2 regions of the Sporolactobacillus sp. PKPK-6 genome follow, and region 1 is predicted to be linked to the other one. Evidence: a T-box and tRNA genes for the amino acid it is inferred to sense, from the RefSeq annotation. Region 1 holds a T-box; the other holds one or more tRNA genes.
The links. The T-box of region 1 lies ahead of tyrS (tyrosine--tRNA ligase). A T-box ahead of a tRNA ligase gene usually reads a tRNA of that ligase, here a tRNA-Tyr.
Positions count from the first base shown of each region.

Region 2: it has a tRNA-Tyr gene. The T-box ahead of tyrS (tyrosine--tRNA ligase) is inferred to sense a tRNA for this amino acid. The anticodon was not compared.

Region 1 covers NZ_JBWXPA010000001.1:581,734-596,746, reverse strand. The annotation lists gene AC1MBV_RS02900 (ATP-dependent Clp protease ATP-binding subunit) at 1-2,091, shown strand, start outside; T-box leader at 2,269-2,494, shown strand; gene tyrS (tyrosine--tRNA ligase) at 2,584-3,834, shown strand; gene AC1MBV_RS02890 (YtxH domain-containing protein) at 3,975-4,208, shown strand; gene AC1MBV_RS02885 (metallophosphoesterase family protein) at 4,400-5,095, opposite strand; gene ltaS (lipoteichoic acid synthase) at 5,269-7,257, opposite strand; gene AC1MBV_RS02875 (hypothetical protein) at 7,628-8,134, opposite strand; gene AC1MBV_RS02870 (coiled-coil domain-containing protein) at 8,465-9,712, shown strand; gene AC1MBV_RS02865 (hypothetical protein) at 9,907-10,629, shown strand; gene AC1MBV_RS02860 (ATP-binding cassette domain-containing protein) at 10,640-11,362, shown strand; gene AC1MBV_RS02855 (sensor histidine kinase) at 11,473-12,591, shown strand; gene AC1MBV_RS02850 (response regulator transcription factor) at 12,588-13,190, shown strand; partial or broken gene AC1MBV_RS02845 (YjcZ family sporulation protein) at 13,447-13,512, shown strand; gene AC1MBV_RS02840 (hypothetical protein) at 13,739-14,005, shown strand; gene yfkAB (radical SAM/CxCxxxxC motif protein YfkAB) at 14,122-15,013, shown strand, end outside.
Region 2 covers NZ_JBWXPA010000002.1:674,316-689,328, reverse strand. The annotation lists rRNA gene AC1MBV_RS14155 (16S ribosomal RNA) at 1-457, shown strand, start outside; tRNA gene AC1MBV_RS14150 (tRNA-Ile) at 537-613, shown strand; tRNA gene AC1MBV_RS14145 (tRNA-Ala) at 622-697, shown strand; rRNA gene AC1MBV_RS14140 (23S ribosomal RNA) at 849-3,776, shown strand; rRNA gene rrf (5S ribosomal RNA) at 3,850-3,966, shown strand; tRNA gene AC1MBV_RS14130 (tRNA-Ser) at 4,079-4,169, shown strand; gene AC1MBV_RS14125 (IS4 family transposase) at 4,444-5,802, opposite strand; partial or broken gene AC1MBV_RS14120 (PhzF family phenazine biosynthesis protein) at 5,956-6,078, shown strand; gene AC1MBV_RS14115 (EAL domain-containing protein) at 6,404-9,499, shown strand; tRNA gene AC1MBV_RS14110 (tRNA-Glu) at 9,761-9,832, shown strand; tRNA gene AC1MBV_RS14105 (tRNA-Val) at 9,907-9,982, shown strand; tRNA gene AC1MBV_RS14100 (tRNA-Met) at 9,989-10,062, shown strand; tRNA gene AC1MBV_RS14095 (tRNA-Asp) at 10,067-10,142, shown strand; tRNA gene AC1MBV_RS14090 (tRNA-Phe) at 10,210-10,285, shown strand; tRNA gene AC1MBV_RS14085 (tRNA-Thr) at 10,295-10,370, shown strand; tRNA gene AC1MBV_RS14080 (tRNA-Tyr) at 10,427-10,508, shown strand; tRNA gene AC1MBV_RS14075 (tRNA-Trp) at 10,521-10,591, shown strand; tRNA gene AC1MBV_RS14070 (tRNA-His) at 10,607-10,682, shown strand; tRNA gene AC1MBV_RS14065 (tRNA-Gln) at 10,690-10,761, shown strand; tRNA gene AC1MBV_RS14060 (tRNA-Gly) at 10,768-10,842, shown strand; tRNA gene AC1MBV_RS14055 (tRNA-Cys) at 10,850-10,923, shown strand; tRNA gene AC1MBV_RS14050 (tRNA-Leu) at 10,958-11,039, shown strand; gene AC1MBV_RS14045 (acyltransferase family protein) at 11,403-12,434, shown strand; gene AC1MBV_RS14040 (DEAD/DEAH box helicase) at 12,733-15,013, shown strand, end outside.

The sequences.
Region 1 (15,013 bases):
AATTTTAATATGCCTTCATTTTTTCAGGGCGGCGGGTCGCCATTTGATGATTTATTCCGCAGCTTTATTCAACCGTCAATGGCCTCCGGTGAAAATAGAGCTCAGGAAAACGGTTTGAATTTTGACGGGATGAACGGAAAGTCAGCGGGAGGTGGCGGCGGTGGTCACCGTCGTGGCGGATTTCTGGATCAAGTCGGAAGAAATCTGACCGAAGCTGCACGACAGGGAAAAATTGATCCGGTCATTGGTCGTGAGCGCGAAGTTCAATTAGTTATTGAAACGCTAAATAGAAGAAATAAAAATAATCCGGTCCTTATCGGAGAGCCAGGTGTTGGTAAGACAGCGATTGCTGAAGGACTCGCTTTAAAGATTACCGAAGGAAAGGTACCTGCAAAGCTGGCAAATAAAGAAATTTATCTGATTGATGTTGCTTCCTTAGTTGCGGGTACAGGAATCAGAGGTCAATTTGAGCAGCGAATGAAACAGTTGATGGCTGAGATTGAAAAGCGGAAGAACTGCATTGTCTTTATCGATGAAGTACACTTGCTCGTCGGAGCCGGGTCTGCAGAAGGCGGATCTATGGATGCAGGAAATATTTTGAAGCCGGCACTTGCTCGTGGCGAATTGCAAATTATCGGCGCGACGACCTTGAATGAATACCGCAAAATTGAAAAAGATGCAGCTTTGGAGCGGCGTTTCCAGCCGGTCATTGTCAATGAGCCGACTCAGGAACAGACCATTCAGATCTTAAAAGGCATTCAATCGAAGTATGAAAAGTACCATCATGTTCGGTATACGGATGAAGCAATCAAGGCATGCGTGGCGCTGTCGGCGCGATACATTCAGGATCGTTTTCTTCCGGATAAAGCAATTGACCTAATGGATGAGTCGGGGTCTAAGGTTAATTTGAATCTTACTCCTGTTGATACAGAGAGTGTTAAGAAGAAAATTGAAGAGATCTCTGCGGCTAAGGCAGAAGCGACAAAAAATGAGCAATTTGAAACTGCTGCACGTCTTCGTGATCAAGAACATGCGTATCAGAAGCAGTTGGAACAGTTGGAGAAAATCAAAGCCAATGGTTCTGAATTGCCCGTTACCGGCAAAGATGCGGTTGTTGATGATGTACTGATTCAGCAAATTGTTGAGACACGTACAGGGATTCCGGTTCGCAAATTGCAGGCTGATGAACAAAACAAAATGCGTAATTTGGCTGACCGCCTCAATGCAAAAGTAATCGGTCAAAGCGAAGCCGTCCAAAAAGTATCACGTGCCATTCGCCGCAATCGCACAGGCTTTCGCAAAACAACACGTCCAATTGGTTCGTTCTTGTTTGTAGGACCAACCGGTGTCGGAAAGACCGAGCTTGCAAAAACGCTTGCTGAAGAAATGTTTGGTGAACGCGATTCAATGATCCGTCTTGATATGAGTGAATACATGGAAAAGCACTCAGTGTCTCGTTTAATCGGAGCACCTCCGGGTTATGTAGGCCATGACGAAGCCGGACAGCTTACTGAGAAAGTTCGTCGCAAACCATACAGCATTATTTTGCTTGATGAGATTGAGAAAGCACATCCGGACGTAATGCACATCTTTCTGCAAATCTTGGATGATGGTCGCTTGACAGACAGCCAGGGAAGAACGGTAAGCTTCAAAGATACGGTTATTATCATGACAAGCAACGCCGGGATAAAGAATAAATCTGCTTCGGTCGGTTTTGGAACAACAAGCAGTCGTGAAGATATGATTAAACAGCTTGAAGATTATTTCCAGCCTGAATTTTTGAACCGTTTGGATGGAATTATCAAATTCAATGCATTGAAAAAAGAAGATTTGCTTTCCATTGTCGATCTAATGTTAGGTGATATCCGCGTGGCAGCTTCTGAACAGGGCATCGAGTTGAGTGTCACGGATGCAGCGAAAAAGAAATTGGCAGAGCTCGGTTACAATCCCGAATTTGGCGCACGACCATTGCGTCGGGTTCTTGAAGAGAAGGTTGAGGATCAAATTTCCGACTTGCTTATTGACCATGGTAATGCGAAGAAAATGAACGTTGATGAGAGTGATGGAGACATCAAAGTAACTGTTGAATAAATCAATTCGAAAAAAGCACTTGCAAAGCAGTGCTTTTTTCTTTTACTGAAGCAAATAGTTTCAATGATAAGAACGCATGAATAAGATTGTAGGATAAGTCAAAGTTTACGAATCAGTTCGTTATTGAAAATTTGACAGGAATCAAAAAAAGTGGCAGAATGACTATACATTATATAGTGAAAAACAATGACAGGAATAAGTAGCGGTCGAAACGGCTATTAAGAGAGCAGGCGGTTTGGTGCGAGCCTTGCAGCAATCGATGCAGCGAATTACCTCCTCGAGTATCTTCTGTGAACATATATTCAATTAGTAGCAGAGGACGGTTGCAGCCGTTATGAGTTAATTAAGTGACTGTTTTTTTATCAGTTAACAAGGATGGTACCGTGCGATCAGCGCTCCTTTTTAAGGAGCGCTTTTTATTTTTTTAACTTTTAGCAGTAACTTTTTTAACATGAAAGAGATTCAATTTAATTAGGAAAGGTTGAACCAATTATGGATATTATTGATGATTTAAAGTATCGAGGTTTAATTAATCAAGTATCGGATGAAACAGCATTGCGTGAGGCATTGAAGAAGCCGCTGACCTTCTATTGCGGTTTTGACCCAACTGCAAACAGTCTGCATGCAGGAAACTTACTCGTCATTGTAATCATGATGCGTCTGCAGAAAGCAGGGCATCATCCAATTGCTGTTGTCGGTGGCGGTACAGGTATGATCGGCGATCCAAGCGGTCGTTCAACGGAAAGGCAGCTGAATACAAAAGAGGTAGTGGACAGCTATGCAGAGAGCTTGAAAGGTCAATTGAATCGTTTTCTACATTTTGATGAAGGAAATGCGACCTTTGTTAATAACGCAGAATGGCTTAATTCATTGTCCGCAATTGAATTTCTACGAGATGTCGGCAAATATTTCACACTGAATTATATGCTGTCCAAAGATTCCGTGCAGACAAGGCTGGAAGCAGGTATTTCGTTTACTGAATTCTCATATATGCTGTTGCAATCTTTTGATTACCTCAACCTTTATGAGAAAAAACATTGCAGAATGCAGGTCGGAGGCAGCGATCAATGGGGCAACATCACTGCCGGTTTGGAATTAATTCGGAAGCGCGGCCATGAAGAACAAGCATTTGCCATGACCTTTCCTTTAATCACAAAGAGCGACGGTACTAAATTCGGCAAATCAATGGGCGGAGCAATCTGGTTGGATCCTGAGCGCACAACCCCGTATGAATGGTACCAATTTTGGTTCAATGCATCAGATGATGATGTCGTTAACTTCTTAAAATATTTTACGTTCTTAACGAAAGCTGAAATTGAAGCATTGGCTAAAGAGGTCAAGGAACACCCGGAAGAACGAAAGGCTCAAAAAACACTTGCTAAAGAAATGACCATTCTGGTCCATGGTGAACATGCATTGCAGCAGGCAGAACACATTTCAAAAGCGCTGTTCAGCGGCGATGTTGCACAACTGAGCGGAGAGGAAATTAAGCAGGGCTTTAAAGATGTACCGACATTTAACGCGACAACCAAAGAGGCGGTCAGGCTGCTTGATTTGCTTGTTGAAGCTGGTGTTGTATCTTCCAAACGTCAAGCACGCGAAGATATTTCTAATGGCGCAATTTATATTAACGGGGTGCGTTGCATGGATTTGAATGCACAGGTGACGAATGATGATCGAATTGACGATGAATATGTTATTGTCCGCCGTGGCAAGAAAAAATACACATTAATACAATTCTAATTTTTTCTAAGTTATGCAAAATAAATTGAAGTTTTAGGACGGGATTGTATCACATGGTATACTAAGTGTAGTTGATACATGCTTTAGAGCTATGGGTATTCAGCTACCAATTCAGATTGCGGTTAAGGAGGGGCTAAATAATGGCTTCAGAAAATGAAAAGTGTACATGCAGCGGTACTGGCATTAAGGAGCTGGTGCTTGGCGGAATTATTGGCGGCGCGATCGGTGCATCTATTGCTTTGCTGTTTGCTCCGAAATCAGGAGCTGAGATGCGCAAGGACCTTTCTGTAAGGGAAATCGTAGACAGCGGTGTTGACAAAGTAAAACAAGCGACAACGAGCCTGCTTCATAAAGATGACGAGCCGTTCAGCTAAGTTAGAATCATTAAGCAAATAATAAAAGAGCTCTTCAAGCAGACAGTGCAAATCTACTTGGAGAGCTCTTTTTAACATGGCCGCTGTTAGGGTTCATACCTTTAATCACTTTTATTAGCTCATTATAATTTAATAAACCGTTTTAACTAGCCGAGGAATCTCTACTAGCAAATAAATCAATTGTTTGCTTCCTATTTTACACAATAGGTCGTTTTGGAGGGAAGTTCCAAACAGTTTAATTGGCCACCGAACACGCAGCCGCCATCTATGCCGATTATATTATTCTTTCCAAAAAAAACGTCGCTCGTTTCGTGAAGATTCAACGTTGGCGTATGCCCGAAAATAACAGTCTTATCCCCCTGATAGCCCTCAAAGAATGGTGTGCGAATCCACAAAAAGGTTGTCTCATCGGTGTCCTTTAACTCTTTTTCAGGATCGACTCCTGCATGAACGAAAAAGTAATGTTCCGTTTCAGCATAAACGTTTAAGTGCTGAATCCATTCTAAATCGTCCTGGAGCTCATCCGGTAGCGAAAGCGTTCCATTCTGAACGTCCTTATAGACATTCTCAATGGATAAACCGTAACTCGACAAGGTTTGTGCGCCGCCATTTGCAGCCCAATGAGAAACAGCTTCAGTGCTTTCCCCGACAAGCGCTTTTTCCATCATATCCTCGTGATTGCCCTTTAGAGTAATCGCACCTTCTTTTTCAAGTTGGCGTGCTTTTTTTATTACTTCTTTTGGATTCTGTCCACGGTCGACATAATCCCCTAACAAGAAGAGCAGATCCTCTTCAAGTGAATAATTAACTTTATCGAGTAACGCATTAAACGCGTCGATCTGACCATGCATATCACTGATTACAAGCAAGCGTTTGACTGTCTGCAAACCAATAACCTCTCTTTCTATAACTATCATAGACAAATTACAATCTATTATGCAAGCTTTGATAGAACCAAAGAGAAATATACCTCATCATCAATAAAAATTGATACCTTTTCATTTTACCAAGTACTCACCTTTCAAAAAGTAAAAAAAAGAAAAGCCCTGTTAAGGGCTCGTTATTTTTTCGTTTGAGTGGAAGAGACACCGTAGTTTGAGTCAGGTGGAATCTTTTGATCAGTATTATAGTTGATTTTTGATACATCAGGTGCAACAAATCCTTTAGGATGATAAAAGCGCAGCAGGTCACCATAAATAACCTTGTCTGAGTAGTCAAGCATCTTTTTAGCCATATCTTCATATGGCTTTCCAAGTGAGTCCTCAACTTTCTTGCCATCGTTATTAGCATAGACATTTCCGCCGACAATTGAATATTTGTTCGTAATGACATCACCATTGCGGAAAGGAATAATTTGACGATGTTGCTTTGAAAAAAGATCTGTTCCAAACTGAATGTAGTTTTTGGTATTAATACCGAGCAGACTCATCAGTGTCGGTCTTACATCAACTTCTCCGCCATAGGTTGAAACTGTACCACCTGCTACCTTAGGAATATGAATAAACAGTGGTACTTTCTGCAACTGAGCGTTATCGAAAGGAGTTATTTCATCTTTGCCTAGTACTTTCGCCATGGCATCGTTATGATTTTCTGAGAGACCATAATGGTCACCATACATAATAATCACCGTGTTATCAAAGAGACCGGCCTTTTTTAAGTCTGTGAAAAATTGCTCAACAGCCTGATCCATGTAATTGGCAGACTGAAAATAATTATTAACAACACTGTCACCAAAGTCTCCAGGCTGAAACGTTGTGTCCTCTTTGTCCATGCCGAACGGGAAGTGATTAGACAGAAGGATTAATTTGCTGTAGAACGGCTGCTTCAGATTCGAAAGATAAGGTATTGTTTCCTTAAGAAACGGTTTATCCTTCATGCCGTAATTCTTTGTGTTTTCAGCACTCATATCATAATACTTAGAATCGAAGAAACGCTCATAACCAAGTGATTTATACATTTGATCACGATTCCAAAATGACTTGACATTACCATGAAATACCGCAGTCTCATAGCCGCGCTGATTCATAATTGCAGGAGCAGCCTGATACGTATTTAGTCCTTTCATCTGGAATACAGGTCCCTGCGAGAGAGGAAAGAGCGAATTTTCCATCATGAATTCAGCGTCGGATGTCTTACCTGAGCCGGTTTGATGATAAAAATTCTTAAAATAGGTGGTGTCATCGGCGCCTGCCGTTAGCTTGTTTAAAAAAGGCGTAACTTCTTGACCATTAGGCATTTTGTAGTTGATGGCAAAGCTCTGCAAAGATTCCAAGGATATATAAATGACATTCATTCCCTTGGCTTTTGCATAATAGTTCGGGTTCGGAGCGGCGAAATTTGATTTGGTGAAATTTTGAATATCATTAATATCGCTGCTGTCTGCCATCGCTCTCTGAGCATTTGAGCGGGCATTCTGAATGGTATCATAGATTGCAAAATTATAAGCGCCTAAATATTTTACAATATAGTTCCGATCAAATGTTCGGCTAAGCAGTTCCGGCCGGTCGGTTTCCGCAAGGCTTAAGTTAACAATGAAAACCATGACTGCGGAAACAAAGACAGTAAAGATTGCGCGAATGTTCCATCGCTCAGCAGACGGGCGAGCGATTCTAAAGAGAACGAGACTAAGAACAATTAAAGTATCGATGAAAAATAAAACGTCGTATCCATTCATCAACGACGCAATGCTTCCTCCTAAGTCACCGGCATTGCCCGTTGATTGAGTCATCGTAGAGAATGTAATGAAATCACTAAAGAAGCGGTAGTAAACAATGTTTGCATACAGCCAGAATGATAGGACAAAATTAATAATGATTAGCAGCCATTGCTGCAAGCGTCCCTTAAAAATAATAGCGATACCAAAAAATAAAAGTGCAGAACTTACCGGATTTAGAAAGAGCAGAAATTGCTGCATCTTATCGTTGACACCGAGGTTAAACTGAGTTAAGTAGACAAAGTAAGTTTTTAGCCAAAATAGGATGACTGTGAGCAAGAAGAATGCATATTTTTTTGTTAGTATACGTTGTCCGCCAGTAAATAATTGCTTCACGTTTGTTCAACCTCCTGAAATCAAGGTAAATGATTCAACTAAGGTACTATTCACATCTAAATTTAAAATCGTTATAGTCCCAAATTATATCATACGGATTAATATGAAGTTATATTAAAAATGTGTAAAAAAAAATACACGGAAAACCTTCAATAATTTTATATCATTTTAATTTAAAGTCAAGAAATGTATGCACTAAATCCTGTACCATTATTTAAATTTCAAAAGAAGAACTTGTCCAACAGCGAAATTAACATTTTATATAGGAAAGAAGTGGAATTTTGTCATAATCTTGGATTAAAAAAATCAATCCGGAACATCAGATTGATGTGTGTTGTTTGGTTGATGGATGCCGTTAACCTTTATGTGGTTATCGTGCTTCACGAAGCCGTTTTAATTTCTGCTCATTTTTTCCAACATTTTTCAGCAGTGAAGGATATCGAACCATTAGCATCGTGTAACGACCAAATAAAAATCCAGAGATAAATATGAAGTAAATAATAAAGCTCGAAGAACCATTTAATGAAGGAGTCATTGACAAGTAATGGATTGATAGGGATTTGAGCGCAAAACGAATGGGTATTGACAGCGACCAAGTTAATACCGACATGATGGATCCAGAAAGATACCATGCGCCGTCATGATTTAAAAGCGGGGTAAAACGACCTTGGATCAATCCGAGCCCGAATGAAAAACACAAAGTTGTAACGATCATGATCCAGTCAATGAGCGGCAATGGCTGCATAGTGGAAAGTGCACAAACCGCGCAAAATAACAATGCCAGTGGTTGCCGATAAAGACGGCCGGTTAATGGTTTTTCTCTAAACTGGTTGTAGAGAACAGTTGTCAGCAAAACCGAACCAAAGATAAGAAACATGGCATTTACCTCCGCTCATTTTGTTCTACTTAGTTAATGTATGTCACGTTCAAATTGTCCTATTCCTTTCATTTGTTGTCCCAATAAATTCTTTTTCTGAAAAATTTATTTAAATGACAAATTTATTACAAAGGAAAAATGATTTAATTCGTGGGATATCGAGCTAATGTTACAATTATATTTCATTTCGACATATAAGCTTAATATCAGTTTGAAAAGGTAGGGTGCTATAATTAAAAAGTCGATAAAGAGAAAATAATAGAACCTAATAAAATGTACGGTAAAAAAAGAGAATGATTGTTTTGGGGAGGAACTAGGCCGATCATGAAAATGAATAAGAAAAAAGCAACCGTGACACTGGCACTGACGTTCGGACTGACATATACTTCGATTGCTCCATCAGTTACATACGCTTCACCATCATTAAGTGATATTAATAACAAAACTTCTGCTCAAAAATCACTGAGAGATCAGCTGACTAAGCAGCAGCAAGCCATTCAGAATGAACTTGCCGAGATGAATAAGAAACAGTTGAAACTGACAAGCGAAATCAGTGATGGACAGGCACAGATTAATCAAAATAATGATCAGATTAGTGCCTTGAAAGCTGAAATAACTGAAATCAATAAACGAATTGAAAAACGAAAAGCACTGTTAAATGATCGTTTAGTTTCGATCTATAAGAATGGCGGATCTGTAAATTACTTAGATGTCTTACTGGGTTCCAAAAATTTCGGGGATTTTATTGACCGTACCTTTGCACTAACAACGATTACGAACCAGGATCAAAAAATTATTACTGATCAAAAGAATGATCAAGTCGCTGTGAAAACAAAGAAAGCAAGTGTTGAGAGAAAACAAGCAGCCAATGTTGCACGTTTGGAAAAGCTGAAGAATACGTTAACTGAAGTTGTTGCACTTCAGGAAAAGAAGAAAATTGCTTCTAAGGCATTGGATCAAAAGCAAGCCAGTGTATCAGCTCAACTCGCTTCTTTAGCAAGTGCTGCAGAAGACCTGAAACGTGCATCGATCAAACCGGTTTCTTATAATCCATCCAGTGAATCTACTGATTCGAACAGTTCAAGCAGCTCAAGTAACTCAAGCAGTTCAACAGCTAGTGATTCTTCATCAAATAGTAGCAGTTCATCAAATGATTCAGCACAGTCTCAGCCTGTTAGTCTGTCAGCATCCGTTGCGACAGGGGGCATTTCCGGTATCCTTGGTTATGGCAATCGATTTATTGGCAGGTCGACTTACGTATTTGGTGCTTCCAATCCTGCAGCTGGTCAGTTTGACTGCTCTGGCTTCGTTCATGCTGCATTTGCGGCAAATGGCATTGGAGTCGGTCGATCAACAGGTGCACTGGTAAGTCAAGGCAGTGCGGTAAGCTTTGCCTCTGCACGTCCTGGTGATCTCGTATTCTTCGATACATATAAAACGAATGGTCATGTTGGTATTTATCTAGGTGGCGGACGCTTCATTGGTTCCCAGAGCAGCACCGGCGTTGCCATTGTAAGCATGGACAACTCATACTGGAAATCACATTTCCGCGGTGTAGTTCGTAGAATCCTTAACTAATTCATTCCCAAATATAAAATTTTTAAAACACAAGCTTAGTTGCTTGTGTTTTTTAATTTGTCATAAAATCAGCGAAATATAACAAATATGACAGCTGTCATAAAAGAAATATGATATGTGAGACTATGCGTGCTGCAAATCATTGGCTATTCTTTTTGTAGTGGTATTATTTCAATAATAAAGAAGGCTGAATGATGAACACTTTTCCGCTGGTTAAACATTTTTTGCGTGTCATGATGTATTACAAAATTAATTTGATCTTTACCCTCGGAGTGCCAATTGGATCAATCATTTATACGATGCGTCCCTTTATCTTCCATACGTCGGATCAGCAGATTGTCCAGAATCATGTGTTTTACTGGATTAGCTACATGGTTGTTCTTTATGCCATAATTAACAGCGGCCCTTCATTAGTTGTTCTAAGAGAAGATCAATTTCTAAAAATGTTTCTATTCATTTCAGGGAATGTCTGCTCGATCATTTATGCCAAATACATATCACAATTTATTTTACTCACTCTATCCGTTCTAATCTTGGATATTCTTAGCTGTTTTTTATTCGATCTGCCAATAATAAAACTGTTGATTCAATCCTTTCTGCTGATTATTCTAAGCAGTCCGCCAATATTTTTTCTCTTTCTTTTCTTTGCAGCTCTACGCTTGCGACAGGAAACAATGATCCCGTTAACTAATATACTGATTTTCTGCTTTATTTTCATGTCGGTCAATCAAATAAATCGTGTTTTATCATTCATCAACCCCATTGATTATGCCTTTCAGATCGCAAGATTTTTGTTTGATGGAACATCTATCCATGGGTTTCAGATTTGGTTTTCGATCACAATAACTTGTTTCTATTTGTTTATTGGTTTATTTTCTTTAAAAAAAATACAGTTCTTACCGATTTTTAGAAATTGAGGTGAAACGCATGAAAATAGAACATTTGAATTTTAGGTATCGGCAAAATGATCGCTTAATTTTTGACGATCTATCATTTAATCTCGTGCAAGGGAAGACGCATTTTTTACTTGGAATGAATGGAGAAGGAAAATCGACTCTTCTTGATGCCTTCGCAGGTTTGCTCAATGTTGATGCGGCTATTCTGAATCCAATCCAAAGAAATGAAATACTCTATCAGATCCAAGGAGTTCCTATTCTAAGCACGATAAAAGGTAAAGATCTTGCTGAATTGATTTTATGCGGGAGCGGTCAATACAGGAGTGGGGATTTATCACCAGAGATGTGTAGCGAACTTTTTGATGATCCGAGTGCATTAAGAAAAATCACCTATTTGTGGGATATGCAATATGGCAAGATGTCCCCTGGAGAGCGTCGCTGGCTGACTATCGTTCTGTATTGTCTGATTGATAAATCCTTGTATCTTTTTGATGAGCCAACCGCAGGTGTTGATCTCTATTCCGGAATGCAAATCGCACAGTCGATTCGTCGATTGCAGGAGAGGAGAGGAAAGACAGTGGTTTATGCCACCCATCAGCTTCAAGATCTTAAATGGTTTGAAGATTACCAGGTGCATGTTCTAGATAAAGGAAAAATCATCATTGACGAAAATGAACGGCATTGGATACAAGCGTGCAGAGAAAATAAAATGCCTATTTGCGTGCGTATTATCGATGAATGGGAAATGTCATGAGATTAAGCTTCAGTTTTTTTGAAAATAATCGAATTTTTATTTAACTTGTTTACTGACTTTTTATTAACATGTATTCTAAAGAAAAGCCGCTTAGAGAGAGGGCGCGAAGATTGAAAATATTTCCAAAAGCGACAGGCCCATATCCCTATCTTTGGATACTGATTATTTTTCCTCAATTCTTTATTAATGTTTGGCAGGCCGATCATTTATCGGAAAAAGTGATTGGGTTGATTGCAGGACTTGTACTGCTTTATGTCTTTCGGCAGATGTACTGGCTTGAGTACACGACGCTACTTGTCCATTTTTTATTAGGTGTCGCTGCACTCGTCGTTGCCTCAGTAACTCTCGATTCTGCCATAATGCTCCTTTACGGCATTAGTTTTGTTTTTCTTTTCGGTTATATTGAACGTGTGAGAGACTTGGCGATTGGAATTGCGGGACTAGCCGCGGCTTACCTGTCGGTGTCGCAAATCATTGATGGTTGGCCGTTAGCTTTTATTTATCATGATCAGGTCTTTTTTTTCCTATTAGAAGCTGCCATTCCGATCGCAATTTTTCTTCACGAGCGAACAAAAAATTTGCATCATCAGCTTGCCCAGGCGAATGAACAGATTGTTGCCTTGGTTAAGGAACAAGAGCGTGGACGTCTTGCACGTGATCTTCATGATACACTGGGGCACACGTTGACGATGATTATTCTTAAAAGCGAGCTTGCCTTTCGATTGATTGATAAGGATGCGGGTCGTGCCAAATCAGAGATCGGAGAAATAGAACGAATTACTCGATCGGCTTTGGGACAAACGCGGGAGATTGTTGCGTCCATTCGTCATCATTCGCTAGCAGAGGAACTAAATGAAACGAAGTATTTTCTTGAAACAAAAGGCATTTCAGTGATTATTCATAATCCGGAAAAATGGCCGCGGCTTCAGGCAGCCGATGAGACAATGCTGAGCCTTGCGTTCCGTGAAGCAATCACTAATGTCGTCAGGCACAGTGCTGCCAAGCATTGCATCATTCAGGCGGCGATTGATGGTCATAAATTAATTCTTGAGGTTATTGATGACGGGATCGGCATTCGAAACAAGGATACAAGAGGAAACGGCTTGCACACAATGCAAGAACGAATGCATTTGATTGGGGGAGCAGTGGATGTGCGGACAAAAGATAAAGGAACGCTCCTTCGTTTTTCTCTGCCGTTAAATGAACAAAAGGTGGTTGAAGAAAAATGAAATTATTAATCGCTGAGGATCAAGGAATGCTTCGTGGCGCGCTTGCTCAGTTGCTCGAAATGGAAAAGGATTTTGAGGTTGTGGGCCAGACAGGTAATGGCAGAGAAGCATTTGAGCTCGTTCGACGGTTGAGCCCGGATCTTATGATTGCAGATATCGAAATGCCGGAGATGACTGGACTCGAGATTGCCGAAAAACTTAAGGATGCGGATACGCCGTGCAAAACAGTCATTGTGACGACATTCGCACGCCCAGGTTACCTTGAACGCGCAATGAAAGCTGGGGTAGCAGGATACATATTAAAGGATGAACCGATTAATGAGCTTATTGCGCATTTGAGGCTCATAAACGATGGAGGCAGGTTTATTAGTCCTGAACTGGCGACAGCTTTTTATTTTTCCGATACAAATCCATTAACGAATCGTGAACAAGAGGTCCTGTGTCAAGCCTTCTCCGGTTACGAAACGAAGCAGATTGCAAGCATACTTCATTTATCAGGCGGAACCGTCCGCAACTATTTATCAACCGCCATTCAGAAGCTTAACGCGCATTCGAGGCAGGAGGCTGCCAAAAAAGCGAAAGAAAATGGCTGGATTTGAATGCAAAAATCAAAGAAACCAGTGCAAAACAGGTTGAACTTATAGTCACCTTTTCTCTTTTTTTAATTATATTGCTCTTTTAAAATGTTAGCGAACCTTAACATGTAGCGGATTAACTGCGTTCTTTATAATTTCATATATCCATTAGGTACTTCACAGTGATGATGAAAACAGATCTGAGTTTTTGTCGAAAAATGTGCAAAGGCCGCTGCAGAAGTGGACATGACCGAATAGGATATAGAAAAATAGAGGGGGATGCAGTATGTTTATTCTCATCGTTGTCATGTTTATTCTCCTTGTCATCGTTGGTCTTTTCTATTAAATAGGGAAAGATTTAATGATAAACCGGTGTTCATTTAAAAATGAAATTCCGGCTTTTTTTTATGCAAAATTTTTATGAGAGTATGGAAGACATGGTATCAATAAATTTTTTATGAACTGCTTCTTCCAAACTAGTGTTTAGTCGACAAAAAAACCCCGTTCAGTATTTGCGTGAAATGTGTGACAATAAAGGTATCTTATTTAAGCGAAAGGAAGTGCCAACTGCTATGCCAAACATCGTTTCTTTCAAATTCAACCCAAGGGAACTGAAACTAAACAAATTCATTGATTTTTATGGTTATTGCGCGCAATGGAATCAAAATATTTATGTTTATGGGAAAAATGAAGCACAAAAGGTTCATCGTCTGTCAGAGCTGCTCTCCTTTATTTTGTTTTCCCATGATGAGGAGTGCCTGATCGTTATCGAAGGAAGCGGAATTGATCAAACAAAGGACTATATTACAAAACATTTAGCAGGTGTTCAGACTGCCTGAGCAAAGATTTCCTGACCAAGACGGATGCATTTGAAAATGTGACAAACTCGTGAATTATCTTTTCAATATGGTATAGTATGAGTAGTGTAAATTCATATTGAAAGGCTAGGAGTTGCATGACAACAATTGAACAGATAAGAACAGCACCGATCAGTCCTGAAAATGATCCGTGGGAAGCTTACTTTGATATGGAGCATTACGGACACTTAGAACTGACGAATGTGGAGTTTACCACGACGACGCTCTGCAACATGCGATGTGAGCATTGCGCGGTAGGATACACATTGCAGAAACGTGATCCAAATGCTCTTCCGTTAGACTTGATTTTCAAACGACTTGATGAAGCAAAGAATCTGCACGCTTTAAGTATTACAGGTGGCGAACCGATGCTGTCACTCAAGTCAGTAAAAGAATATGTGGTGCCCATCTTAAAGTATGCGCACGAACGCGGCTTGAGAACTCAGATCAATTCGAACCTGACGCTTGACCTTGCGCGGTATGAACTGATTATCCCATATCTTGACGTGCTTCATATTTCCTTTAACTATGGAAGTTTCGAAGATTATTCCAATATAGGTTTCGCAGTAATGGAGAAGAAGCCGAAAATTGAAGCACAACAATTGTTTTTTAATCGTATGATTGAAAATGCACGAGAATTGACTGCTCGCGGAGTGATTGTTTCAGCGGAAACGATGATTAATAAACGAACTCTGCCGCATCTTGAACGGATTCATGAACAAGTGGTGGCGATGGGGTGTCAACGTCACGAAGTACATCCGATGTATCCTAGCGATTTTGCCAGCGTATTACAAGTTGCTTCGCTTGATGAAATTCGATCAGGTATTCATCGTTTGCTTGATTGTCGTGATCAGAACGTATGGATGCTGTTTGGGACCTTGCCTTTTTACCCATGCAACAAAAATGAGAAAGATCTGGCGTTACTTGAACGTCTGTATCACGAGAAAAATGTGACTGTTCGTAATGACCCTGACGGCAGGTCAAGACTTA
Region 2 (15,013 bases), on a different contig from region 1:
TGGGTTAAGTCCCGCAACGAGCGCAACCCTTGATCTTAGTTGCCAGCATTCAGTTGGGCACTCTAAGGTGACTGCCGGTGACAAACCGGAGGAAGGTGGGGATGACGTCAAATCATCATGCCCCTTATGATCTGGGCTACACACGTGCTACAATGGGTGGTACAAAGGGCAGCGAAACCGCGAGGTCGAGCTAATCCCATAAAGCCACCCCCAGTTCGGATTGCAGGCTGCAACTCGCCTGCATGAAGCCGGAATTGCTAGTAATCGCGGATCAGCATGCCGCGGTGAATCCGTTCCCGGGCCTTGTACACACCGCCCGTCACACCACGAGAGTTTGTAACACCCGAAGTCGGTGCGAGAACCTTTATGGACTCAGCCGCCGAAGGTGGGACAAATGATTGGGGTGAAGTCGTAACAAGGTAGCCGTATCGGAAGGTGCGGCTGGATCACCTCCTTTCTAAGGAAACGATCAATAGCGAAGCGCTTGGACTTTTGTTTGATTTTGAGGGATACATTCCTTCAGCATATTTTGGTGGGGGCCTATAGCTCAGCTGGTTAGAGCGCACGCCTGATAAGCGTGAGGTCGGTGGTTCGAGTCCACTTAGGCCCACCATTTATTGTGGGGCCTTAGCTCAGCTGGGAGAGCGCCTGCTTTGCACGCAGGAGGTCAGCGGTTCGATCCCGCTAGGCTCCACCATTATTATGTCAATTACGGCATTATGAACCTTGAAAACTGGATAACGAAAGCAACGAAAGAAAGTCAAGAAACATCCAAGACGATTGATGGATTATTCGTGATCTGTTGATCGTATGTGTGACGAATGAGGAGTAAGATTTTCATCGTCAGTGGTTAAGTTTTAAAGAGCGCACGGTGGATGCCTTGGCACTGGGAGCCGATGAAGGACGGAACGAACGCCGATACGCTTCGGGGAGCTGTAAGTAAGCTTTGATCCGAAGATTTCCGAATGGGGGAACCCCCTATCTTGAACAGATAGGATGCTCTGCTGAATCCATAGGCAGAGTAAGGCAGACCCGGGGAACTGAAACATCTCAGTACCCGGAGGAAGAGAAAGCAAATGCGATTTCCTGAGTAGTGGCGAGCGAAAGGGAAACAGCCCAAACCAAAGAGCTTGCTCTTTGGGGTTGTAGGACACTCCACATGGAGTCAGAAATGCACGTTTCAGGCGAACGACCTGGAAGGGTCGGCCAAAGAAGGCAAACGCCCTGTAGCCGACGGAACGTGCACTCCGGAGTGGATCCTGAGTACGGCGGGACACGAGAAACCCCGTCGGAATCCGGGAGGACCGTCTCCCAAGGCTAAATACTCCCCAGTGACCGATAGTGAACCAGTACCGTGAGGGAAAGGTGAAAAGCACCCCGGAAGGGGAGTGAAAGAGATCCTGAAACCGTGTGCTTACAAGTAGTTGGAGCCCCCTTCGGGGGGTGACAGCGTACCTTTTGTAGAATGGACCGGCGAGTGACGATTCTAAGCAAGGTTAAGCTGAAGAGGCGGAGCCGCAGCGAAAGCGAGTCTGAATAGGGCGTTTTAGTTTAGGGTTGTCGACCCGAAACCGTGTGATCTACCCATGTCCAGGGTGAAGTTCAGGTAACACTGAATGGAGGCCCGAACCCACGCATGTTGAAAAATGCGGGGATGAGGTGTGGGTAGGGGTGAAATGCCAATCGAACACGGAGATAGCTGGTTCTCCCCGAAATAGCTTTAGGGCTAGCCTCGGATGAGTGAGACTTGGAGGTAGAGCACTGATTGAATAAGGGGTCCCCACAGGATTACCGAGTTCAGTCAAACTCCGAATGCCAAGCCCTTACGTCCGGGAGTCAGACGGCGAGTGATAAGATCCGTCGTCGAAAGGGAAACAGCCCAGACCGCCGACTAAGGTCCCTAAGTTTGTGCTAAGTGGGAAAGGATGTGACGTTGCCCAGACAACCAGGATGTTGGCTCAGAAGCAGCCACCATTTAAAGAGTGCGTAATAGCTCACTGGTCGAGTGGCGTCGCGCCGAAAATGTAACGGGGCTAAGCACAGCACCGAAGTCGCGGATGACCGTAAGGTCATGGTAGGGGAGCGTTCCAAGGGCATTGAAGATGTGCCGTGAGGCATGTTGGAGCGTTTGGAAGTGAGAATGCCGGTATGAGTAACGAAAAGAGAAGTGAGAATCTTCTCCGTCGAAAGCCTAAGGGTTCCTGAGGAAGGTTCGTCCGCTCAGGGTTAGTCGGGGCCTAAGCCGAGGCCGAAAGGCGTAGGCGATGGACAACAGGTTGATATTCCTGTACCAGCGTTTCACGTTTGAGTGATGGGGGGACGCAGGAAGGTAAGGCGAGCGCACGGATGGAAGTGTGCGTTCAAGCCGCGAGGCCGGCAGCGAGGCAAATCCCGCTGCTATCCGCCAAACGGTGATGAGGAGGGAACTTAAGTACCGAAGCGCCTGATCCTACACTGCCAAGAAAAGCCTCTAGCGAGTGAAACGGTGCCCGTACCCAAACCGACACAGGTGGGCAAGAAGAGAATTCTAAGACGCTCGGGAGAACTCTCGTTAAGGAACTCGGCAAAATCACCCCGTAACTTCGGGAGAAGGGGTGCTCGTCGGACCTACGGGTCCGATGAGCCGCAGTGAAAAGATCCAAGCGACTGTTTACCAAAAACACAGGTTTCTGCTAAACCGTAAGGTGATGTATAGGGGCTGACACCTGCCCGGTGCTGGAAGGTTAAAAGGAGAGGTTATCCTTCGGGAGAAGCTTTGAATTGAAGCCCCAGTAAACGGCGGCCGTAACTATAACGGTCCTAAGGTAGCGAAATTCCTTGTCGGGTAAGTTCCGACCCGCACGAAAGGTGTAACGATTTGGATACTGTCTCAACGAGAGACCCGGTGAAATTATAGTACCTGTGAAGATGCAGGTTACCCGCGACAGGACGGAAAGACCCCATGGAGCTTTACTGCAGCTTGATATTGGATGTGGGTATCGTTTGTACAGGATAGGCAGGAGCCTTGGAAACCGGACCGCTAGGTTCGGTGGAGGCATCGGTGGGATACTGCCCTGACGATATCGACATTCTAACCCTGAACCGTGATCCGGTTCGGAGACAGTGTCAGGCGGGCAGTTTGACTGGGGCGGTCGCCTCCTAAAAGGTAACGGAGGCGCCCAAAGGTTCCCTCAGAATGGTTGGAAATCATTCGCAGAGTGTAAAGGCACAAGGGAGCTTGACTGCGAGACCTACAAGTCGAGCAGGGACGAAAGTCGGGCTTAGTGATCCGGTGGCACCGCATGGAAGGGCCATCGCTCAACGGATAAAAGCTACCCTGGGGATAACAGGCTTATCTCCCCCAAGAGTTCACATCGACGGGGAGGTTTGGCACCTCGATGTCGGCTCATCGCATCCTGGGGCTGAAGTAGGTCCCAAGGGTTGGGCTGTTCGCCCATTAAAGCGGTACGCGAGCTGGGTTCAGAACGTCGTGAGACAGTTCGGTCCCTATCCGTCGCGGGCGTAGGAAATTTGAGAAGAGCTGTCCTTAGTACGAGAGGACCGGGATGGACACACCGCTGGTGTACCAGTTGTTCCGCCAGGAGCATACGCTGGGTAGCTATGTGTGGACGGGATAAGTGCTGAAAGCATCTAAGCATGAAGCCCCCTTCAAGATGAGATTTCCCATGATTTTAAATCAGTAAGACCCCTTAGAGATGATGAGGTTGATAGGTCTGAAGTGGAAGCACCGTGAGGTGTGCAGCGGACAGATACTAATCGGTCGAGGGCTTAACCCAGAATACCTTGGATTCACTTGTTTTGTTTCGATTGCTTTCGTTACCGGTTTTGAAGGCTCATGCGAGCCGGAAGTCTGGCGGTCATAGCGAAGAGGTCACACCCGTTCCCATCCCGAACACGGTCGTTAAGCTCTTCTGTGCCGATGGTAATTGGGGGCTGTCCCCCTGTGAGAGTAGGTCACTGCCAGGCAATATATAATATTGATTGTGCTTCACGACATTTGTCGGTAGATCACTCCATAGTGTTTGTATCGTGGTGGAGCTAGATGATCTGAATGATAAGTTGTTGTGAAGCCTTTTTTGGAGAGCTGTCCGAGTGGCCGAAGGAGCACGATTGGAAATCGTGTAGACGGTTATTGAGCCGTCTCGAGGGTTCGAATCCCTCGCTCTCCGCTAAGGCACTGTCATAAGTGCATCATAGAAACCTCGAAAACGTTGATAAACAAGCGTTTTCGAGGTTTTTTGTTTTTTATAAACATTTAATGATAAGAAGGATAATTTAAAATCAATGGGTTCATAGAACTTACCATTTGATCAGTGTTTAGTAAGAATTCTCGCATAAATGGTTACATCTGCTTTTGTGTTTTTTTTATATTAACTAAAACTTGAAAGTTAAAAAAGCGCACCCATCCCTTGCCTGCTCTATGATTACTATGAATAATTTAGGTCAGGCCGCCGCTTTTGTCAGCTGTTTCTGGTAGCTGGTAGGTAGCTTCTCTAGAAAATTTTCGATGATGTGATGGACTGCTTGCTCAGAAAGAACATACTCGTCTTTGAAAACTTCTTGAAATAAGTCGATCAACTGCTGAAGCGTTTCGACGAAGGTCACATCCGAAAGCTCATCGACCATCAAATAAAACAACTCACCCAAAGTGCGATCGTCCACCTGTTCACGGTGCTGAACCGCAAGAAGGGAATAACTGATAGCGACCAGGGCGGTGTGCGCAAAAATCCCGTCATAAGACAAACCCTGGTATTTAGCGAGTCGAAGATAGTGCTTGCACATCTTGAAGTACACTTCAATGGACCAGCGTTTTCCATAAAGCTGGATGATTTCATCTTCAGAAAGTTGGATATCGGTTGACGCTAAGACCAGATACTCTTTGCGTTTACGACGGTTGCGGACGTATACGAGTTTCAGGGGTAAGACCTCTCCCTCAACAACCGCTTCTACAACGGTAGAAAGTAGGTAGCGTGAGCGTCCACGACGTTTTTTCTGAGCGTTGAAGATCGCTTTCACGTCCATCATTTGACCATTGAACCGGTAATAAACCTTTTTCGACCGTTTCACCATAGCGACGGTATGAAGGCCAAGTTGACGCAGCTGCTGAAACATTTTAGGACTAGAGAACCAAGAATCAAACAAAACATAGGATGCTCGGACGCCATGCCTCAGGGCAGAAGAAAGCAGTTCTCGAACCACATCAGGCGCTTTACGCTGGGCCTGAAGCTTCCGCTTTCCAGAATGGGTGCGAGCATCAGCTTTTGTACCGCATACCTGATTCTGACCCGAAAGCAAGGAAAAGGTGACCGGCAAAAAAGTGTTGCCGTCACTCCAGCCTAGTTGAAGAAACCGAAAGCCGCGCACATGCCGATGGTTGGCGTGGTCGAATTGAAACGCCGCCAGCTCCACGCGTTTCGCATGGGCGCGTTCATACATGGAATCATCCACAATGAACACAGGCTTCCGTGCCGAATCCGTCAAGGGTTTAATGAACTGAATGATCCGGCAACAGAGCAGAATCAGAAACTTTTGCCAGTTAATCTTGCCGTTGTTGAGCAGGTTGCGAAAGGTCTTATCCGAGAAGTTCAGCTGATTTTGATGCTTCAAATAATCGCGATACGCTGACTTGTTTGAAAAGACCGTGCTAATGAGATAACAGAACAGTACCCGGAAGGGGACCCCCTTTGCCTTTGTGGCGTTTGAGGCTCTCGCAAGTTGACTCAAACGAAATCGTGTAAAAAATTCCTGGACTGAAGAAGAAATTCCAAGAGATGGATGGTCATTTCGTGATATACTTTTCATGGCATGAACACTCCTCGGTTAATTGGGATTCGACACTTCAATTATACCGAGTTATCGGTGTTCTTGCTTTTATTTTTGTGCTAATCCTTTACAGGATAAGCTGTGAAGCCCATTTTTGATGTTTCAAGTTTTAGTATATTAATTTTATTATATAAGGAGTTAAACAATTCTGAGACAGCTTTTATGATGCCATCTGATGATCCAGATGATTATGATGTTCACTTGCGCTTTTTCACACCAACAAGCGAAGTTCCGATTTGCGGCCATGCTACAATAGATGACGATAAAAATCAACATGCGAAAAAGTAGTTGACAATACATAGATCTGTTCAATCTGTGTATGGTTTTCTTTTTTACGGTTTTTATGCTTTTTAGTGAATATAGGTTCACCAATTGGCTATTTGTACCGATACTAATGGCATAGACTATTTGTCCTTAATGCAGTATTATGTAGACCAAGTTCATAATAAACTTAAGGTAGAGCGAAAAAGAATAGTTGACGCGTGATTTTTAGTGAAATGAATAATTAAAATAATGACGCCCGGTTGACTTGAATACATACGAATGTAATGTTTTGGTGACTGTGAAAGAAGGTTAGTAAATGGAAACGTCAAATCTGCATTTTTTCTCACTCTTATTTATGATTGTTTGCATAATCAGTGTGCTATTAGGTACTTATGTGATTTTGAAAAATGCGAAGGATCAATTAAATCGTATTTTCTTTACTGTTTGTATGTGTTTGTGCATCTGGTCATTTGGATTTTCAATTTCTGTGATTGCACCGAGCAGTACAATCTGTTTGTTTTGGAGAAGATTTTCAGCCATTGGCTGGGGCACTTTTTACGGAGCGCTTTTGCACTTTTGTTTTATATTGACAGGAAATCAACGGATTCTTAAAAAAGTGTGGATGTATCCGGCACTTTATCTGCCTGCTGCGCTTACGGTTTATGTATTTGGTCTTTCGGCCCCCATGGCCGCTGCGCAGTATCAATTTATTAAGCGTGACGGTCTATGGGTGAATCTCGCAGTAAACAATGGCTGGGACTTTTTTTTCTATAGCTATTTCACGGTATTTTTAGTAGCGGGTCTATTGATGCTTTGGAACTGGAGAAAACATGCAACAACAAAAGATGAACAGCATCAGGCAAAGGTTATTTTTGGGGGATATGTTGTCGTTAGTATATTGGGCACATTTACCGACTTGATCAATAATTCATTTGACTTTCTGCCTGTGCCACAAATGGCGCCAATCCTCTTCATGCTCTTCATTGCGTCCATCTGTTACTGTATCAGGAAATACAGATTGATGAGTAATCCAACCATAGATGAAGCAGAAATGATTCTTAATGAAGAAAATCGCACAAAAATGTATGATCTGTCGTCGATGGTTCTTGTACTGTGCGGAATCGTCTATTTTGTCTGTCAATTTTTACTTTCAAAAAATGAAAGCTTTGTCTCGAGTTTTGAAACAGGATTGTTACTTATTGGATTAGGTGTTTCCCTATTCATTTGTAATAGACGACATACGAATCGAAGTGATATGGAAGCAATTTACACCATTATCGCTTCTTTAATTATACCCATATTCATCATAAAATTAGCAGGAAACACGAGTTCTGTAATCTTTGCAATCCCATTTGTAACAATTATTGGCTCATTGGTGTTCAATCAGCGAATGATGCTTACAGCAATATCCTTATCTTCTTTTCTCACGCAGATCTATGTGTGGATTTCAGCCCAAAGTTTGCATCTTACGTTGAGAAGTGATGTCTATATAAGCAGACTTACAATCTTAGCCGCGGGCGTTATCTTTGCCTTTTATGTGAATCGAATTTATATTCTCAGATTGAAGCAGAATTCGGAGCAGATGCGTGTGCAAAAATTCGCATCAAAGATCTCAGCAAACTTTGTGACGGTAAGTCGTCTTAATGTCGAAGAAAAGATGGATAATATCCTTAAAGCGATCGGAGAATTCTTTGATATTGATCATGTCTCGCTCAACCTAAGTGTAGCAGAATATAATTTTATGGATCCGGAAAACAGCTCTTTTTGGAATAAGAAAAATCCAAATCAGATTGTTCATGGTTTCGCGACCTATTCACAAGAATGGGTAAAACAATTTGGAGAAAACAGCATCATTCACATTTCGAATCGTGAAAAGCTGCCTCGCGAGGCTGAGGTTATTCGGCAAGAACTTGAAAAGAAAGGAATTCAATCCGTACTGTCTGTTCCCATTACCGTTCATAACGTTGCGATTGGACATTTAAAGCTGGAATCGACAAAAACAGCGAACGATTGGAACATTAACTGGATGAGTCTGCTTGAAATTGTAGCAAACATTTTTGCGGATGCGCTGGTCAAAGTAACTGCAGAGAAAAGGATTCATTTTATGGCCTATTTTGATGAACTCACAGGTCTTCCTAAACGCTTGTTATTTGGCGAGCGTGTAAAACGAGCAATGAGCCATGCAGAATCAACGGGCAACAAGATTGCGATCGTTTTCTTAGATCTAGATTCATTTAAAGATGTGAATGACACACTAGGACATGAAGCCGGAGATCTGCTGATTAAGAAGGTAACCGGCCAATTATCGCATTGCATCAGCCCGGCGGATACCGTTTCGCGATTTGGCGGTGATGAATTTCTGATCATGCTTAATCACATTTCAGAACCTGAAGAGGCAATCCGCACTATTGATAAAATCATGAAATTGTTTCACACATCATTCATGCTTCGTGAACAAGAAGTATTTGTTACAGCCAGTGCAGGTGTTGCTCTATATCCCGATGATGGAGATGATACCGAAACATTGGTTAAAAGCGCTGATACGGCTATGTATGAGGCGAAGAGCAAGGGGAAGAACCAATATGCTCTATGTACCAAAGAGATGAAAGACAGGCTGCAGATGAGGCTGAGATTAATGAGCAGTCTCTTTCATGCACTCCCAAGAAATGAATTGAGCATTGTCTATCAGCCCCAGGTTTGTCTAAAAACGGAACAGGTCGTTGGTGTTGAGGCACTGCTCAGATGGAAACATACGGAACTCGGGAACATATCGCCTGGTGTCTTCATCGAGCTGGCGGAACAGACCGGTTTAATTAACCCAATAGGCGAGTGGGTATTAAAATCGGCGTGCACTCAGCTGAAAAAATGGCTTGATAAAGGTATACCCGCTGTTCGTGTCGCTGTCAATTTATCAGTTGTTCAGCTTCGCAACCCGCTGCTTGTCAACCAGGTAAAAAAAGTACTTGATGAGACAGGCATTGATCCTGAGCTTCTTGAACTTGAAATAACTGAAAGTGCAACAACAAAGGATTTCGAGTACATCGTGCGTGTGCTTAACGATTTAAAAGCACTTGGCGTGTCGCTGTCAATTGACGATTTTGGAACAAAGTACTCCTCATTAGGACGTTTAAAAAAATTGCCTGTTGATCGTCTGAAGATGGATATGCAATTTATTCAAGATATTGGTTATAGTGCCAAGGGAACCGGCATTACCAAAGCAATTATCAATTTAGCGAAGTACTTAGACCTTCAGTTGATTGCTGAAGGTGTTGAAAACCAAGTTCAACTTGAGTTTCTAAGAACATGGAGCTGCGATTTAGTTCAGGGCTATTATTATTATCGTCCGTTATCTTCCAGTGACCTTGAGAAGGTTATGAACAGTGATTCCCATTCAGGCAACAAACTGCTTTGAGAGTACTGAGAGGGGCGTAGAAGGGCATCCATTGTGGGTGGGCTCTTTTTATGCAGCAGCATGATGAGATAATCAAGAGAGGGGCAGCAGTGCAGCATGATAAAAATGTGCTGCCTATTTGTTGTTGTATTAATTGGCATATATCGGTTATACTGGAATAGTTGATTTTTAAAAATTAATTATAAAAACACTTGCAATTTGGTATGAATGATGGTAACATTTTAAAAGTCGGCGGCAAGATGTTACGACAATTGCTTTTCTGGCCCGTTCGTCAAGTGGTTAAGACACCACCCTTTCACGGTGGGTTCATGGGTTCGAATCCCGTACGGGTCATTGTTTTACTTGATTTTTTATGAGCCATGTATTAGAATGTAATGGTGTTTTTAATGGCTTGTTCAAAATTATATGGAGGATTAGCTCAGCTGGGAGAGCGTCTGCCTTACAAGCAGAGGGTCATAGGTTCGAGCCCTATATCCTCCACCATATCATCGCGGGGTGGAGCAGTCTGGTAGCTCGTCGGGCTCATAACCCGAAGGTCGTAGGTTCAAATCCTGCCCCCGCAATTGTGGATCCGTGGTGTAGGGGTTAACATGCCTGCCTGTCACGCAGGAGATCGGCGGTTCAAATCCGCTCGGATCCGCCATTTTATTTTGTTTTTTTACAACATAGGCTGTTCACTTAATATTGTCAGCATTTGTTTTTTACATAATGGCTCGGTAGCTCAGTCGGTAGAGCAGAGGACTGAAAATCCTCGTGTCGGTGGTTCGATTCCGCCTCGAGCCACCATTTGTTCGTGCCGATCTAGCTCAATTGGTAGAGCAACTGACTTGTAATCAGTAGGTTGGGGGTTCAAGTCCTCTGATCGGCACCATTATATTTTATACAATAGATGCCAATATCTATTCCTTATATTTTATTTATTATTGTGGAGGGATAGCGAAGAGGCTAAACGCGACGGACTGTAAATCCGTTCCCTACGGGTTCGAAGGTTCGAATCCTTCTCCCTCCATTTACATATTATAGGGGTATAGTTTAAAGGTAGAACAGAGGTCTCCAAAACCTCCAGTGTGGGTTCAATTCCTACTACCCCTGTTTTTAATCATTATGGCGGTTATGGTGAAGTGGTTAACACACCGGATTGTGGTTCCGGCACGCGTGGGTTCGATCCCCACTAATCGCCCCATAAATTTTGGCCCATGGCCAAGCGGTAAGGCAACGGCTTTTGGTGCCGTGATGCGCTGGTTCGAATCCAGCTGGGCCAATTTAATGCGGAAGTAGTTCAGTGATAGAACATCACCTTGCCATGGTGGGGGTCGCGGGTTTGAATCCCGTCTTCCGCTCCATTATTATGGCGGCATAGCCAAGCGGTAAGGCACGGGTCTGCAAAACCCTTATCCCCGGTTCGATTCCGGGTGTCGCCTCCATTTACTTACTTTTACTGCCATTATTTTTTATTGTGCCGGTGTGGCGGAATTGGCAGACGCGCATGACTCAAAATCATGTTCCTTCGGGAGTGTCGGTTCGACCCCGACCACCGGTATCAGTGTTTTTGACGAAAAAGGCATCTCAGAAATTTCTGAGATGCCTTTTTGTTTCATTGAGAAACCAACTAAACTTCTTGTAAAAAGATTTCCAACTGCTCATTCCTTTTACCCCTGCTTGACCCTTAATTTTCGAACTTCAAGCCTCCATAAAATTCACGAAATTTCAGTTTAATTATGCGCTATATTGGGGCAGAAAACTCAATTTTTACATTTAGATTAAACTTGTGAATAGACCTTTCAAAATAAATGAATCGTGCTAAACTAAGCATTTGTGAGGCCATTTTAAAGGAAAATATTCCAGTTTAGGTTGATCTCAAGTAAAGATAGAAATGCTTAAGGGATGAAAGGTGATTGTTGATATGGTGTCAACTACTAAGCGGCGGATTACATGGGTAGATATAGCAAAGGCGCTGGGAATCATAGCGGTTGTATTCGGGCACGCCATTGATTCTGAGCGCGATATACGTTCTTTTGATCTCGTTTATGATGCCATTTATTGGTGGCATATGCCGCTCTTTTTTATTATCGGAGGATTCTTTTTAAAACCGCTTTCTCATAATTGGGAAGCGGTTCGTCACTTTTGGTCACGTCGCTGCAAACCATTAGTTGTTTCCTACTTCCTAATGGGAAGCATTTTAATTATGCTTAGCCATTTTGTCCGTAATCAGGACTGGTCGTACACCGCTTTCTATTTTGTCCGCCTGGTTTACGGTGGAAGGACGCTTAATAATTATTTAAGCATTTTTTGGTTCATTAATGTCTATATTCTCACACTGATCGTGGTTATCGTTTTGATCACTTGGGTGCGTCCTGTGGTCTTACAATGGATCATCAGTCTGACTCTGTTTGCCATTGGAACAGTTCATCAGCAACCAGAGTTCCTAGGACACCCTTATTTCCCATGGGATGTCCAAGTCGTATTAATTACCACCACATATATGCTGGCCGGCTATTACGGGTTCAAATTGCTTCAGACTATGTCTCATAAATATATAACCCTTTTGGCCATTGGTATCTTTTATTTATTTCTTATTCACGATCAATTCACCAAGAAAATCAATTTCACATTATATCTGAAATCGGATAATCTAAATCATACGGGGCTGGCGTTGATTACACCGCTCATTTTATGCTTAGGGATTATACTCATCTCGCAAATACTGAGTGAACTTAAATATTTTCATTGGCTTGTTCTCTGGGGGCGTCATACGGTGCTGATTATGTTTTGGCATCGAGCACTGTTTGACTTGCCGGAAATCATGGGGCTCCCTGACCACTGGCTGTTAAAATGTCTGATGGGCTTATTAATCCCTATTATAGTCATGCTGGTATGGAAACAATTTACGAACTTTCTGATGCACCATCGCCCAAGACAGTATGCGAGCAGCTGATCCGGATCGAGTGAAAACATATCAACTACTGTAAAAAGTCAGTGCTTTGCATCAGTCAAAGCGCTGACTTTTTTGCTGCAACGAGTTCCGAAGTATCTCTAGTTTACGGGTTCTTCAGTATCGACTTTTTTGTATGATCAACACCTAGCAAATGCCATATTTTTAGAAAGTGTCCTTCTATTGCTGCGCCTTCAATCTGTGTTATAGTTGCGGTAATTAGTCCTTTTTTTAATTTGATTCAGTCGAAATGACGAAAACGTCGCACGATAAATGAAGCGAACAGGTGTGTAGTGTAATCATGATTCAACTAACAGAAAAAATAATTAAAGACTATTTTTCCCCGACCATCTATCAACGCGGCTATAACTATTACCTTGAAGGACGTGTGGAAAGCCTCTATTATGACTCGAACACCGATTCTTGGGAAGCGGAAATTGAAGGGACAGAGCAATATGTGGTCGATGTGTGCTTTGAAGGGCGATCGCTTATCTATGACTGCGACTGTCCGGCCGCTGAGCAATTTTCAACCCCTTGTAAGCATGTGGCGGCTGTTCTTCTGGAAATAAAAGAAGAGCAAGAAGAGGGGATGCGCGTATCGGGATATCATATGATCGCTCGTCTCAACAAGGATTTAACGGGCCAATTAATCGATACGTTTTCGCGCGTTCAACAGAAAGAATATGATCGGCAGCATGCTGATCGGAAACAGGTGATGCAAACTGAATGGACGATTGGCCTTCATTCATCATGGATCACCTTGCAGATGAAGACCGGCACCAAAAGACTGTATGTTGTCAAGAATATCAGGGACTTTATCACTGCCGTACTTAACCAAGATTCGTATACATTTACGAAAAAGTTTTCATATAGTCCCTCGGAGCATGGGTACACGCCTGAAGATCAGGCGGTTATTGATATGCTTGGTCAGCAGATGAGCTATAGAAATTACAGGATGATGCAGAACGCGTATACCGGAAGTTACTCGGGTGCCGATGACCGTCAATTCATTATTCCTCCAATGCTGTTTCCGAAGCTCCTGGACAAACTCCAATCCTGCTCCATTAATTTTGATAATGGCTTGTTAGGCGGGAATCAGATCACTGTACATGAAAATGAACGTCCATTTGAACTTCGTTTGGATGAGCGTTCGCAAGGCGATTATGAGGTGGACCTGTCCGATCTGGACGATGCTGAGTATCTCGATCAATATGGTTATCTTTTAAAAAATGGAGAATTATATCATCTTTCTTCCGATCAACAAGGGTTGGTTGGCGAACTCTTCTCGATTGTCAGCCGCTCCGGAATCACTACGCTGCCGATTAGAAAAGATCAGATTGAATCGTTTCTTTCTCACGCGGCACCCGGTTTGAAGAAAATCAGCGAACTGAAGATTGCGGATACGGTTTCAGAGCGCATCGCATGGCATTCGCTGCATGCGAAACTGCTGGTTGATCGTGAAGATGACCAATTGACTGTTCAGCTTGAATACCATTATGGACATGCGGTCGTGAAGCCCTTCGAACAAGATGAAGGCGCCGGGGCGGATGATCAGATCTTTATTCGCGATGCGGAAAAAGAACAAGTGATTATGGATATTATTGACTCCTCTTCGCTAAAAATCAGCGGGAATCAGCTGTATGCCGAGGGAGAGGAAGCCATCTACGATTTTCTATACGAGGACCTCCCGCAACTGGAAAATGTTGCGGAAATTCTTCTGACCAGTTCAGTCAGAACGCTTTTGATGCCAGACCAAAAGACCCCGTTTGCGAAAATTGATATGGATGACAGCGAAAATTGGCTCGATGTCCACTTCCAGCTTGATGGGATTGAAGAAGATGAGATTCAGAACATCCTTCAATCACTTGTTGAAAAGAAACGCTACTATCGTCTCCCGAACGGCACCTTTGTCCCATTAGAGGATGAGACGTTCGCGTCCGTCAAACAGATGCTGGACGAACTGAACATATCAAGGAAAGAGCTTCAGGATAATCAACTGAACGTGCCGATTTATCGCGGCGGGCAAATTGACTCAATCCTCGGTGACCAGCATGCATCCGTTGGCTTTGGCAAGGGATTTCGACGCTTTTTGAACCGACTGAAAAACCCGGAACTGATTGAATTTGATTTGCCCGATTCGCTCCATGCCGATCTCAGAGACTATCAATATTACGGCTATCAATGGTTGAAAACACTGGGAAATTACGGACTTGGCGGCATTTTGGCCGATGAGATGGGGCTGGGCAAGACAGTACAAAGTGTTGCGTTTCTTTTATCGGAAAAAGAAACGAAGTCCGATGTTCAACCGGTATTGATTGTTACGCCGGCATCATTGATTTACAACTGGAAAAATGAACTGACAAAATTCGCACCTGACCTAAATGCTGTCGTTGCATCAGGGACAGTGCTGGAACGGCAGGCCTTGCTTCAGCAAGAGCAGAAACCTGATATCTGGATCACTTCATACCAAACGCTGCGGCAGGACATTGACACTTATGAGAATGAAAAATTCAGTACGCTGATCCTTGACGAAGCGCAGACAATCAAAAATTTCAATACGAAGACAGCCCAAGCCGTTCGCA